4 regions of the Flammeovirga sp. AWQ4_249 genome follow, and region 1 is predicted to be linked to each of the others. Evidence: riboswitches for the same ligand, from Rfam matches in the RefSeq annotation. Region 1 holds a riboswitch; each other region holds the start of a gene.

Region 1 (3,217 bases):
AGCTTAGATTAGAAGGCGTTACATTTACAAATGCAGGATGGACATTTAGTTATGGAGTAAACTATGAATATGCAATGTATAATAATAGAACAGACCAAACATTGTATGATTACTCAACCGGACAATTAGAGACTATTAATTTTAGATCGGATTTAAATTTAAATAAGTGGGGAGGTTTCGCTACAGTAAGTAAAAAGTTAATTCAAGATAAATTGACACTTTCTTTAGGAGCAAGAGTTGATGCAAATGATTATTCAGAAAGCATGAAAAACTTAGCAGATCAATTTTCTCCAAGATTCTCTGCATCTTATCAATTCACACCACGTTGGAGCATAAACTTTAATACAGGTATATATTATCAATTACCAGCTTACACTACTTTAGGTTATAAGGAAGGTGAAGATTTTGTCAACAAAGAAAATGACTTAACCTACATTCGTAATAAACAATTGGTTGGTGGTTTTGAATATAAAATTCCAGAGAAAAACCTAAAATTCACTTTAGAAGGTTTCGAGAAAGTTTACGATCAGTACCCATACTCAGTAAACAACCAAATTTCTTTAGCTAACCTAGGTGCCGATTTTGGTGTAATTGGTAGTGAAGAAGTAACAAGTACGTCTAAGGGTAGATCAAGAGGTATTGAATTTATGGCGCAACAAAAATTCTATAATGGTTTTTATGGAATATTCTCGTATACCTATGTAAATTCTGAATTTACAAATGCTAACCCTGATGAATATGCGCCATCTTCTTGGGACAGTAGAAATATCATTAGTTTAACTGGTGGAAAGAAGCTTGGTAAGAATTGGGAAATTGGAGCAAGATGGCTTTATGCTGGCGGAACTCCTTACACTCCTTATGATGTTGATGCTTCTATGGACAGAGAGGTTTGGGATGCAGAAAGAAGAGGTATAAAAGATTACTCTCAAGTAAACACTGAACGTCTTGGACCATCACATCAACTAGATTTAAGAGTTGATAAATACTACTACTTCGACAAATGGAGTATTAATTTCTATTTCGATATTCAAAATTTATATGGATATTCAGTAGAAGGTCAACCAATTCTTACTACAGAATTAAATCCTGATGGAACTCCAATGGTTGATCCAAATGACCCATCTAAGTATGTTCCAAAGTACATCGCAACTTCCAATGGTATAGTTCAACCATCTATTGGAATTATTGTAGAATTATAAAATTTTCAAAATAAACATCAAAAATCCTCATTTCTTATAATTAATGACATGAGGGTTTGTTTTTTTGTAAATTCTAGAGTTACTTTGAAATCACATACCATTTACATCTAGTAAGACGTAAGTGTTTATAAAGAAGAGGTAAGAGACTAGGCTCAAAGACCCTCTAGCAACCATCTACGAGAAAAGGTGCTACATCCTAGCCTAATTATTAGGGCATATAAACCAAGTATTGGACGTCTGAAAGTCATATCATTACATTCTGGTCAATAATATCCTAAAAGTTAAGCTAACAAAAAGGTCTAGCGTACTCTGTACATTCTTATTTATTTAAAAAGTAAAGAAATAGGTAATGCAAGAGCATTTATATACATATAATAATACCTTCAATTTAGAACTTGGAGGAACATTGAACAAATTAGACCTTTCGTATCAAACGTTAGGAAAAATTAATGAAGATAAATCCAATATCATATGGGTTTGTCATGCATTAACTGGAAATGCTGAAGTCTCAGATTGGTGGAGTGGCTTATTTGGCCATGAAGCAATTTTTAACGCTGAAGAACATTTTATTATTTGTGTAAATGTTATTGGTTCTTGCTATGGTTCAACAGGTCCATTATCCATCAATCCTACAACTAATGAACCTTATTTCGACTCATTTCCACAGGTCACAATAAGAGATATTGTTGCATCTCTTGACTTGTTAAGGAAACATTTAAAAATAAATAAGATTAATACTCTAATTGGCGGTTCATTAGGAGGTCAACAAGCTCTAGAATGGGCTGTATCTCAGCCAGACTTAATGGAAAATCTTATTATTTGTGCAACAAATGCAAAGCACTCACCTTGGGGCATTGCATTTAATGAGTCACAAAGATTAGCAATACAAGCTGATCCAACTTGGGGAGAAAAAGATGTCAATGCAGGAAGCAGAGGCCTTATTGCTGCACGTTCAATTGCTATGCTTTCTTATCGAAATTATAGTACATACGAGAAAACTCAAAGTGAATCAAGCAGTACAGAAACCACTGATTTTAAAGCTTCTTCGTATCAAAAATATCAAGGAGAAAAGTTATTAAAAAGGTTTAATGCTTACTCCTATTGGACTTTATCAAAAACAATGGATTCTCATAATCTTGGAAGAAATAGAGAATCAATTGAAAAGGCACTATCTAGTATAAAAGCATACACTCAAGTGATTGGGATTACATCTGATGTTCTTTTTCCAGTTTCCGAACAACGCTTTATTACACAACACATCCCTAACGTAACATACGAAGAGATAACCTCATTATATGGACACGATGGTTTTCTTGTAGAAACGAATAAAATTGCTGGAGCAATACGTTCATTTTTCAAACAAAAAAAGAAAAAGAAAATTGTTTAAGAAATTAGGCATACATTTTGTAACTTGTCTTTGCAAATGGTCATTAATGACTTCAAACGAGTATCAACATTAGGCTTAAGCTACAATGAAAAATATTAATAAAAGAATTCTATCATCAATTGCCCTATTCACTTTAGGTGCATTAGTATTTTCTTGTGCCCCTCAAGGTAGTGCAAGTGCGAGCTACTTCAAAAAAGAAAGAAAAAAGTATGAAATTATGGATCAACACTCTGAGTGTCCTCAACTTGTAAACACTAGAAAATAATTTCATTCTTTCAATGAATAGAATCCTTTTCTCTTTACATTAATGTTTGAGGAAAGGATTTTTTCATATCTATTTCTCCTGTCTTTAACAGATATTTTTTTAATTTAGAAAAACCATATTCTTATTATTTTTTTTAGCTAAGTATGCAAAGAGATCTTGAAATAGCCGAACTAAGAAGATTAACCCAATTTATTGACGATAATTTTGACTATGATTTCAAAAATTACGCTATGTCTTCTTTCACAAGAAGAGTAAGACGTGTTATTGAATTATATAAATTTAATTCTGTTGAAGCTTTAATTAAAAAGTTAAAATCAGAACCTACTTTTTTCCAGGAATTTGTCACAGAAATCACTGTGAATGTAA
Region 2 (3,217 bases), on a different contig from region 1:
TGGTATCTCCAATTTGAGTAACACGTTCAGAATTATAAGTACCTGGACCTGGACGTTTGTTGTAATTGGCCCCCACAAAGAAATTAAGTTTTTTACGTTTGAAGTTTAACAGGAAATCGCCACCAAGTCTACCATACATACCAGCGTTGGCATTGAAAACACCACTTACGCCTTCTAATTTATTTTTCTTGGTGATAATGTTGATAATGCCGGCAGTTCCGTCAGGGTCATATTTTGCCGACGGGTTGGTAATTAATTCAATATTTTCGATAGTTGATGCGGGTATTTGTTGTAATGCTTCTGAGGCATCCAATACTGATGGTCTACCATCAATTAGTACTGTAAATCCAGAACTACCTCTTAAACTTACATTTCCGTCTCCATCTACAGTGATAGAAGGAATATTTTCAAGAATATCTACTGCTGTACCAGACATAGCAGCAAATTGAGTTCCTACATTAACTACTTTTTTATCAATATCGTAGGTAACACTATTTTGCGTTCCTACTACCTCTACGGCATCAAGAACTTCAGCGTCAGTACTTAATTTAATAACCCCAAGATTTTTTTTCATATTGGGTTTTGCTAATGTAATGTTATCAATGATCGTCTTTTGAAAGCCGATGAAAGTAACTTCGACAGTATATGTTCCTTCTTCGATATTTTTCACAGTAAAAATACCATCTGTTGAAGTAACAGTACCGCCAATTAATGAATGGGTAGCTTGCTCAAAGATTGAAACTGTAGCATATTCTACAGCAACATTAGATTCTCCGTCAGTAACTTTTCCTGAAATTACACCTGGCTTAAGAGGGTCGTTTGCAAAAAGTGAGCTGATACAGAAAAACGATAGAAGCGTGATTAAAGTATAGGTTTTCTTAAACATGAATGGAAAGAATTTTAAGTTCATTGCAAACATATCTTTCAATTCTGTTTAAAATCTGTAGAAATCTGATTTTTCTAAAAAAAGTGGAAAATAGTTGTTACAACAATAAAGATTTGAAAAAGAATGGTAATAATATGTTGTCTTTATTCTCAAATTCCTATATTTGCATCCAATTACTTATCAAGAAAGATAGAGGGACTGGGCCCTATGATGTCTTAGCAACCTGCGCTCCACAAAGCAAGGTGCTAACTCCCAGCTCGAAGGTGTTCGGGAATAGATGAGTTTATCTCCTAAAAATAGACATACTGGCAATAGCTTCACGGCTGATTTTTCTGATGAGTTAAACTAAATTAATGATAACTGTATTTATAATTTAACTTGAAAATCAGAATACTAATCTTTATCTCTTCATTTTTCTTTACCAGTTGTTTTGAACTGCAGGAGACCTTGCAAGTTATGGCAGATGGAAAAGGAGATTATTCCTTTACTTTTGATTTTTCTGAAAGTAAAGCTATGATGGAGATTATTACTGCATACCGCACTACAGAGGGAGCTGCAATTTTTCAAGCGAGTAAATTCAAAGAACCTTTATCGTTAATTAGTAATGATCTCAATGGTATACCTGGAGTATATGATTGTAAAGAGATTGTGGATACCCTTAATTGGAAATTAGGGATGAAATTCGCTTTCGTTGATGTAAACGCATTAAACTCTGCTTTAAATAAAATTGACGGCAATGAAGAAGTGCAATATTTAAAAATGAAACGAAAGAAAGCTGAATGGACACAAAATATTAATTGGTTATCCATTCTTAATGCTAATATTCCACTATCTGAAGAAGCAAAAGATGCTTTTTCACTTTCAATAGATTCTGCTAAATACTATTTTGATTGGCAATTGAATAGAGAAATCAAGACGATAAAGTCTTTTGATATAGAGCAAATTGGCTCATCACAAGTATCTTATGAAGGTACTATTCCTAAAGGCGATGATTATGAATATATCACGCAATGGAATATTAAATTTAAAAAATAGAATAAATTAAAGATAATGACATATTTATTTACATCCGAGTCCGTTTCAGAGGGACATCCTGATAAAATAGCAGATCAAATTTCTGATTCTATACTTGATGCTATGCTAAAACAAGATCCTAAATCTCGCGTTGCTTGTGAGACAATGGTAACTACTGGTTTAGCTGTTATCGCTGGTGAGGTAACAACAAAAGCATATGTTGAGATTCCAGATATCGTAAGAGATACGATTGAGAAAATCGGTTATGATAAAGAAGATTATTCATTTGCTGCTCACTCATGTGGTGTTCAGGTGGCACTTCACAGCCAATCTCCTGATATTGCTCAAGGTGTAAACATTGGCGAAGGTGTAGATAAAGAACAAGGTGCAGGTGACCAAGGTATGATGTTTGGTTACGCGACAAAAGAGACAGAAGAGTTCATGCCAATGGCTTTAGCTTTTTCTCATGCACTTGTAAAAAAATTAGCTGACATCCGTAAGAATCACAATGATTTAATTGGTTACTTACGTCCAGATGCTAAAGCTCAAGTTACAATTGAATACGACGAAGACAATACTCCAAAAAGAGTACATACTATCGTAGTTTCAACACAACATGACGAATTCCCAGGTTTATCAGATGATGAGGCTTTAGCTCAAATTGCTAGAGATGTAAAAGAGCACGTAATCAGTGCTGTTATTCCAGCTGAATTAATCGATGCTGATACAATCTTCCACATCAATCCAACTGGTAAATTTGTAATTGGTGGTCCTCATGGTGATGCTGGTCTTACTGGTCGTAAAATTATCGTAGATACTTACGGTGGAAAAGGCGCTCACGGTGGTGGTGCTTTCTCAGGTAAAGATCCTTCTAAAGTAGATAGATCTGCGGCTTATGCTTCTAGACATATTGCTAAAAACTTAGTAGCTGCTGGTGTTGCAGATGAAGTATTAGTTCAAGTTGCTTACGCAATTGGTGTTTCCACTCCAGTTTCATTAAATGTAACAACTTATGGTACTGCCAATGTTGACAAGACAGATGCAGAGATCTCGAAAGTAGTTGAAGGTATTTTTGATATGCGTCCAAGTGCTATTGTTGAGCGTTTAGGGCTGACAAATCCTATCTTCCTTCCTACTGCAGCTTATGGTCATATGGGACAAGCTCCTTACACAGCTCCAGTCGAAATCAACAGAACTGAAGTAGTAGAGCAAGATGGTAAAAAAGTTACTACAGTAATTACAGAACAAAAAGATGTTGAGTTCTTCACTTGGGAAAAACTTGATTATGTAGAAAAAATCAAATCTGCATTTAATCTG
Region 3 (3,217 bases), on a different contig from region 1:
ACCCATATCCATACCTGCTTTACCCGCATGATACAAGAACACAGAGTGCATTGCTTCTCTAACAGCATTATTACCTCTGAAAGAGAAGGAGATATTAGATACACCTCCACTTACTAAAGCATGAGGAAGGTTATCTTTGATCCACTTTGTACCCTTGAAGAAATCAACAGCATAATTGTTGTGCTCTTCGATACCTGTAGCAACCGCCAAGATATTCGGGTCAAAGATGATGTCTTGTGGAGGGAAACCTACTTTATTTACCAAGATATCATATGAACGAGCACAGATTTCTTTTCTTCTCTCGAAGTTATCAGCTTGTCCTTCCTCATCAAATGCCATTACAACAGTTGCAGCACCATATTTTTTAATTAATGTCGCTTTTTTGATAAAGTCTTCCTCTCCCTCTTTTAAAGAAATAGAGTTCACAATACCTTTACCTTGTAATGTTTTTAAGCCAGCTTCAATGATTTCCCATTTCGAAGAATCGACCATGATTGGAAGCTTAGCGATATCAGGCTCAGAAGCAATTAGGTTCAAGAAACGTGTCATGCACTCTTTAGAGTCTAACATTCCTTCGTCCATGTTGACGTCAATCACTTGTGCTCCACCTTCTACCTGATGTCTTACCACTTCAATAGCTTCTTCAAATTCTCCGTTCTCAATTAAACGACGGAATTTAGCTGAACCCGTTACGTTAGCTCTTTCACCAACGTTGACAAAAATGCTATCAGGCTTAATAGTTACAGGTTCCAATCCACTTAACCTTTGGAAAGGCTCTTGAGTAGGAATTTCTCTAACTTTTGCTTCGCTAAATGTTTTGGCAATTCCTGAAATATGATCAGGTGTGGTACCACAACATCCACCAATGATATTCACTAATCCATCAAAAGATTCCAAGATTTTACTCATCTCTTCTGATGTTTGGTCGTACTCACCAAATTCGTTTGGTAGACCCGCATTTGGATAAGCAGAAACGTTTACGTCTGCTACACGAGATAATTCTTGAATATAAGGACGAAGTAAATCGGCACCTAAAGCACAGTTCAAACCAACACTGAACAAATCAGCATGACGGATTGAGTTCCAGAATGCTTCTACTACTTGTCCTGAAAGTGTTCTACCTGATGCATCGGTAATTGTACCTGATACCATCAATGGTAAACGTTCTCCTTTATATAAATTAGGAAATTCATCCTCTCTTCCCGCAGGAACTGCAGAAGTTACATTTCCTTCTTCAACATCTGTGAAATACTTATCAGCAGCAAATAGAGCCGCTTTACAGTTTAAGGTATCAAAAACTGTTTCAATTAAAATGGTATCTGCCCCACCTTCAGCTAAACCTTGAACTTGTAAATAATAAGCTTCTACTAAGTCATCAAAAGTTACTGCTCTATAACCTGGATCATTTACATCTGGAGAGATAGAAGCCGTACGGTTCGTTGGTCCAACAGCACCTGCAACAAAACGTGGTTTATGAGGTTCTTTTGCGGTAAATTCATCTGCAGCTTCTTTAGCTAATTTCGCAGAAGCATAGTTCAATTCATAAACATCAGCTTCCATTTGATAATCCGCCATGGCAATCGTAGTTCCACTGAAAGTGTTTGTTTCTACGATATCTGACCCTGCCTCGAAATATTGTTTATGGATATCTCTAATAATATGTGGCTGAGTTATCGACAACATATCATTATTTCCTTTTACATCACACGGGTGGTTTTTATATCGATCTCCTCTATAATCCTCTTCTCCTAATTTGTGTCTTTGAATCATGGTACCCATAGCACCATCTAAAATCAACACACGCTCTTTGGCTAACTCGTTGAGCTTTTTTGACATAAGTATTTTCGAAAGTTACGTTTCACATGTCTCATCCATTGATAAGACTAAAACGTGCTTAATAAATTTTTAGAGATAAGCATTTGGATCAAATGCATTTAGCTCATCTTTCTCGGACACCTCCGAAGCGGGAATTGGCACCTTTCGCTGGGAACAACGGTTGCCATGACATCTACGAGCCCGTTCTCTCTGTCATTCTTGATAAGCACGCCGCAAGATAGTCAGTTTTTTAGAAATTTGAATAGGAAAATGACATAAAATAAGGGTTATCAATAAAAAAACATGACTTTTTTTACTTTTTTTAAAATTTTACCTACACAGGAAATGTACAACTTTTAAAGCGTATTTTAGACAATTTACAATATTACCGAAACAGATTGCGCAACAGGTTTCTATCGTGTATTTTAATTCGTTATGAACATATAGCAACCGGTTGAAAAGAAGAGTTTGTTAAAAATAAATTCACTTTCATTTATCACTTAAAATATTTCAATTTAAGGCATCAAAAAGGCTAATTTGATGATCATCTAACATTTGCAAAAGCAAAGATTTACTCCGAGTATTGTAGAAGAACAATAGCTCAAATCTCGAGATCTACACTAATTTAAATTACTAAAGCAGCTTACTGTATCTATTACTTTGGAATGAAAGCAATGAAATGAAAATGAAAAAATCGTAGGGAACAATTATGTTACTTACACTCTCTTCATTGCCTGTAAAAAACCGCTTTTAACAAATGAAAAAAAGATTACAACTATTCAGTTTTGTATCTGTACTTCTATTTCTAAATTTTAGTGCATTTGCACAAAATAGAACTATCTCAGGTATTATTAATGACGAAAACAATGTACCTCTTCCAGGTGTCAACGTAATCGTAAAAGGAACAACTTTAGGGACAACAACAAATTTTGAAGGACAATTCAAGTTGGATGTTCCGGAAAATGCAAACACTCTTTCTATCACTTACATTGGTTATTTTGACCAAGAAGTTACCATTGGCAATCAATCCAACTTCACTATTCAACTAAAAGTGGATGCCGAACAACTTGAAGAGGTTGTGGTTGTTGGTTATGGTCAAATGGAAAAGAAAGATGTCACTGGTGCAATGGCCTCAATCAAAGCTGATGATTTCAACCAAGGAGTGATGGCCTCTCCTGACCAATTAATTCAAGGTAAAATTGCAGGTGTTCAGATGACTCCTTCATCAGGTGAACCAGGTGCTGGTGTGAACATTAGAGTTCGTGGTGGTACTTCTCTAACTGCATCAAACGAACCGCTTTATGTAATTGATGGTTTCCCTATTGACAATACTGCATCTGATCCAGGTACAGCAGGTGTCTATTCAGCTTCAGCTGCCAAAAACCCTTTAGCAAGTATCAAC
Region 4 (3,217 bases), on a different contig from region 1:
AACGACATTTGAAGTAGAGCTTACTGCTGGAACCATGCTAGTCGATGCAATATCAGAATTGGCCCATACCCTTTTCCATTTGTTCGTCTTTGTGTTCCATTCAAAACGCTCAATACCTTTTCCTGCTTGTACTACAGGACCTACAGCCAAAACATTGAAGATTAGATCATTTACTTTATGAGTGGGATCAAAATCTCTTAAACCTTCTTTCTGCGGAGCAATATTATTCACAACAAATGCACCATAACCTAAAGTAGCAACAGATTGTTCAGATTGAATAAAAGCTGGAGGTGTATCACCATAACCACAATTCACTTCAATTTTATCAGCTAATTGTTGTTCATTATCTTGACGATCTCTCCAAAATGCTGTTAAATGCATTCTATTTTCTCCATCCGTGATCACAACTAATTTATCTTCATCTTTTCCAAAACCCATCAATGTTGGTGTTGACCCCGTACCCGTACCATATTTAATTGTTGGAGATAAATCTCCTGTTTGGTATTTTTCTGACCATGCACCATCTTTTGCCTCCATCGAGAATAGTTTTCCATTCCAAACGATTTTGTTCATCGTTGTACCACTTGCAACGTAAACAGCATTATTTTCATCTATGGCAAATGAATTCGAAATAAATTCTGGAGTTTCTCTTCTATCAGGAGGATATGAAGTATAAAAAGATTCAATTGGTAAAGCTAGATTATCTTTTATTTCTTTAAGATCTCTATCAATTGCCATCAAACCAAAGATGGTACCCACGATAATAGTTCCATCATAAGAAATTTGAGCACCAGTTATACCTCCAGGAATTTGATTCAAGTCTATAAACTTCTTCATTTCTTCTGGAACTGCCATTCTTTCTTTTACATTGATTTTATTTACCAATGTTACTTTATCTTTATCAAAAGCTAATTTATAAATATATCCTGAGGCTGTTAAATACAAATAACCATCTTTGTCAACAAAAGCATAAATACTATTTCCAGTCAACATACGAACTGTAGGGTTTAATTCTTTTGAAGGAGCCCATAGTTGATCATAATCTTTTGCTAAAGCTTCTGAAGAACTATATTTTTTACTTAATAAAGCATCTAAATTTTCATTTGAAATAGGTGCAACTTTAGGCAATTGATATTCAGCTATTTTTAGCCATTGGCCATTTCTACCATCTATGTAAGAGATTTTATCAGTAGATAATGCCCACCAAAAGTCTTTGCTTGTTGATTTTAGAGTAATAATGTTTACAGGACCTGCAGTTACTCTTTGTACATGAGTACTGTCTAAAGGATCAATATTGAATTCACCTCCAATAATTGGTGCTTCAAAATTATCCGTTTGCCCCATATCAAAATGTGTTGTGGCCATTTTATCTGCTGATAACCATGGATTATGTGTTGGCTGAGAATATTTCTTCTTTTTATTAATTCCTTCTTCTGTGTCTGTGGTTGCAAAAGAAGTTATTAAGAATAAGCTAAATATTCCTAATGTTATTTTGTAAAATAAATTGTTCATAAAAAATTGATGTGAATTAGGTTCAAAAGATAAAACGGTATTCCTGAGCAAAAGTCTATCAAAAAACGGTTATCAATGTATGTAGAATGTTTATTTTTATGAATTTATAACCGTGTATTTTAAATTGTAATATTTTTTTAAAAGCAATAAAAATTGAATTAAATAATTAATTTTATCAATGTAATTTTGCTTTTTATTAAAGAATTAAGCTAACTTTGTAGTATCATCAAGAATCCTTGAATGGATACCAACCGAGTTAAATCCACGGTGGTGAAAAAGATGTGGTCTTAGGAAGACAAAAACCTACCCCACTGAATTCCCCATTTTTCTTGATGTCCTTAATTGATTATTCACTTTATAATCTTTTACAGAATGACATTGACAAAAAATTACGAAGAGAAAGTAACACAACTATCTCATTTACAGAATGAAGAGCTAATCGCTGCATTCAACGAAGAAGTCGGCAATACCTTTTGGAGTAATCCTAGAGGATTGTATTTAAGTGCTTTAAATGAAGAAATTCGAAAGCGGAAATTTAAAGAAGATCGTTTAATTATAAAAAATGGAAGACTTTCTATAAAAAGGAAAGTAAAGCTAATTGAAGATAAAATTGTATCACTTTAAAATCCCAAAGACATGAGTTTAGCACAAGAAATATATATTCAATTCTTAGATCATTTCTCTACATTAAATGATCAAGAATTATTAAAAATAGTAAGAGATTCGAAGACATTAATCTCACATCATAATCAAAGTTTACTAACGGCTTTACAAGATGTAATTGATGCTAGAGGTTTATAAAAAAATACCCCTTGATGATTTTATCAGTTCATCAAGGGGTAAATTCATTTTGTATATTCTTTTTATGATGCTTTGTCAAAAACTTCCATATCCATTAAACCTTCTTTCTTGGAAATAAAGGTCGCAGCAGATGAAACACCAAAAATATTTGTAGCTGTTCTTCCCATATCAATTAATGAATCAACAGATAATACAAATGTCAAAACTATACCCATAACCTCGGGAGTGATACCCATAATTGTCATCGCTGTAATTGCTGCAAATGAAGCCGTACCTGGAAGGCCTGCAATACCAAAAGAGGAAATAATCACTGAAATAAACATGGTAAGAATTACACTTGGGGATGTAATTTCTAAAGGTTGAATTCCCATTGCATTAGTAACTCCTACAGACAAAACGATCATAAATACAGGCCACATTGCACCACATGCATTCATGCCCATTGTAGTTCCTAATGAAGCTCCAATATTTGCAGTTTCAGAATCTACTCCATTTCTTTCAACTAATGAGTTGATCGTAACAGGCAAAGAAGCACCTGAAGATTGAGTAGAAAAACCTGTGATTATTGCTGGTAATAAATTTTGGAAATGCTTAATCGGATTATTGCCTACTGATAACTGAACTAACATATGCATACCAAAAATTAAGGCCATAGTTAAATAAGATACACCAATGAAGATAGCTAAATCTCCAAATAATGTAGGTCCATTTTTAGCAACGGCAATTGTCATTAAAGAAAATACGCCATAAGGTGTCAACTTAATGATTGTCATTGTTATGCTATTGATAATAATCTTAGTACTATCTAATAAACTAATGATTCGCCCCATTTCTTCTGGTTTTCTTTTTTCCATTCGACGAATAGCCAAACCAATTAAGAGGGCAACAAGTAATGTACCTATAA

What was found. A riboswitch is a leader RNA that binds a small molecule or an ion and turns the genes downstream of it on or off. The one in region 1 is predicted to bind S-adenosylmethionine.
Region 2: it holds a riboswitch for S-adenosylmethionine, as region 1 does, so the genes downstream of both, ACXAHM_RS01570 (hypothetical protein) here and ACXAHM_RS03880 (homoserine O-acetyltransferase family protein) in region 1, are expected to answer to the same signal.
Region 3: it holds a riboswitch for S-adenosylmethionine, as region 1 does, so the genes downstream of both, metH (methionine synthase) here and ACXAHM_RS03880 (homoserine O-acetyltransferase family protein) in region 1, are expected to answer to the same signal.
Region 4: it holds a riboswitch for S-adenosylmethionine, as region 1 does, so the genes downstream of both, ACXAHM_RS18600 (hypothetical protein) here and ACXAHM_RS03880 (homoserine O-acetyltransferase family protein) in region 1, are expected to answer to the same signal.

Annotation. Positions count from the first base shown of each region.
Region 1 is NZ_JBSWYJ010000003.1:64,815-68,031, forward strand. It holds gene ACXAHM_RS03875 (TonB-dependent receptor) at 1-1,199, shown strand, start outside; SAM riboswitch class I at 1,322-1,423, shown strand; gene ACXAHM_RS03880 (homoserine O-acetyltransferase family protein) at 1,549-2,586, shown strand; gene ACXAHM_RS03885 (hypothetical protein) at 2,672-2,851, shown strand; gene ACXAHM_RS03890 (CheR family methyltransferase) at 2,995-3,217, shown strand, end outside.
Region 2 is NZ_JBSWYJ010000001.1:395,955-399,171, reverse strand. It holds gene ACXAHM_RS01575 (TonB-dependent receptor) at 1-886, opposite strand, end outside; SAM riboswitch class I at 1,061-1,170, shown strand; gene ACXAHM_RS01570 (hypothetical protein) at 1,265-1,921, shown strand; gene metK (methionine adenosyltransferase) at 1,937-3,217, shown strand, end outside.
Region 3 is NZ_JBSWYJ010000004.1:43,826-47,042, forward strand. It holds gene metH (methionine synthase) at 1-1,836, opposite strand, end outside; SAM riboswitch class I at 1,937-2,044, opposite strand; gene ACXAHM_RS05115 (SusC/RagA family TonB-linked outer membrane protein) at 2,573-3,217, shown strand, end outside.
Region 4 is NZ_JBSWYJ010000029.1:40,741-43,957, reverse strand. It holds gene ACXAHM_RS18605 (hypothetical protein) at 1-1,512, opposite strand, end outside; SAM-I-IV-variant riboswitch at 1,731-1,825, shown strand; gene ACXAHM_RS18600 (hypothetical protein) at 1,885-2,136, shown strand; gene ACXAHM_RS18595 (hypothetical protein) at 2,149-2,313, shown strand; gene ACXAHM_RS18590 (cation:dicarboxylate symporter family transporter) at 2,376-3,217, opposite strand, start outside.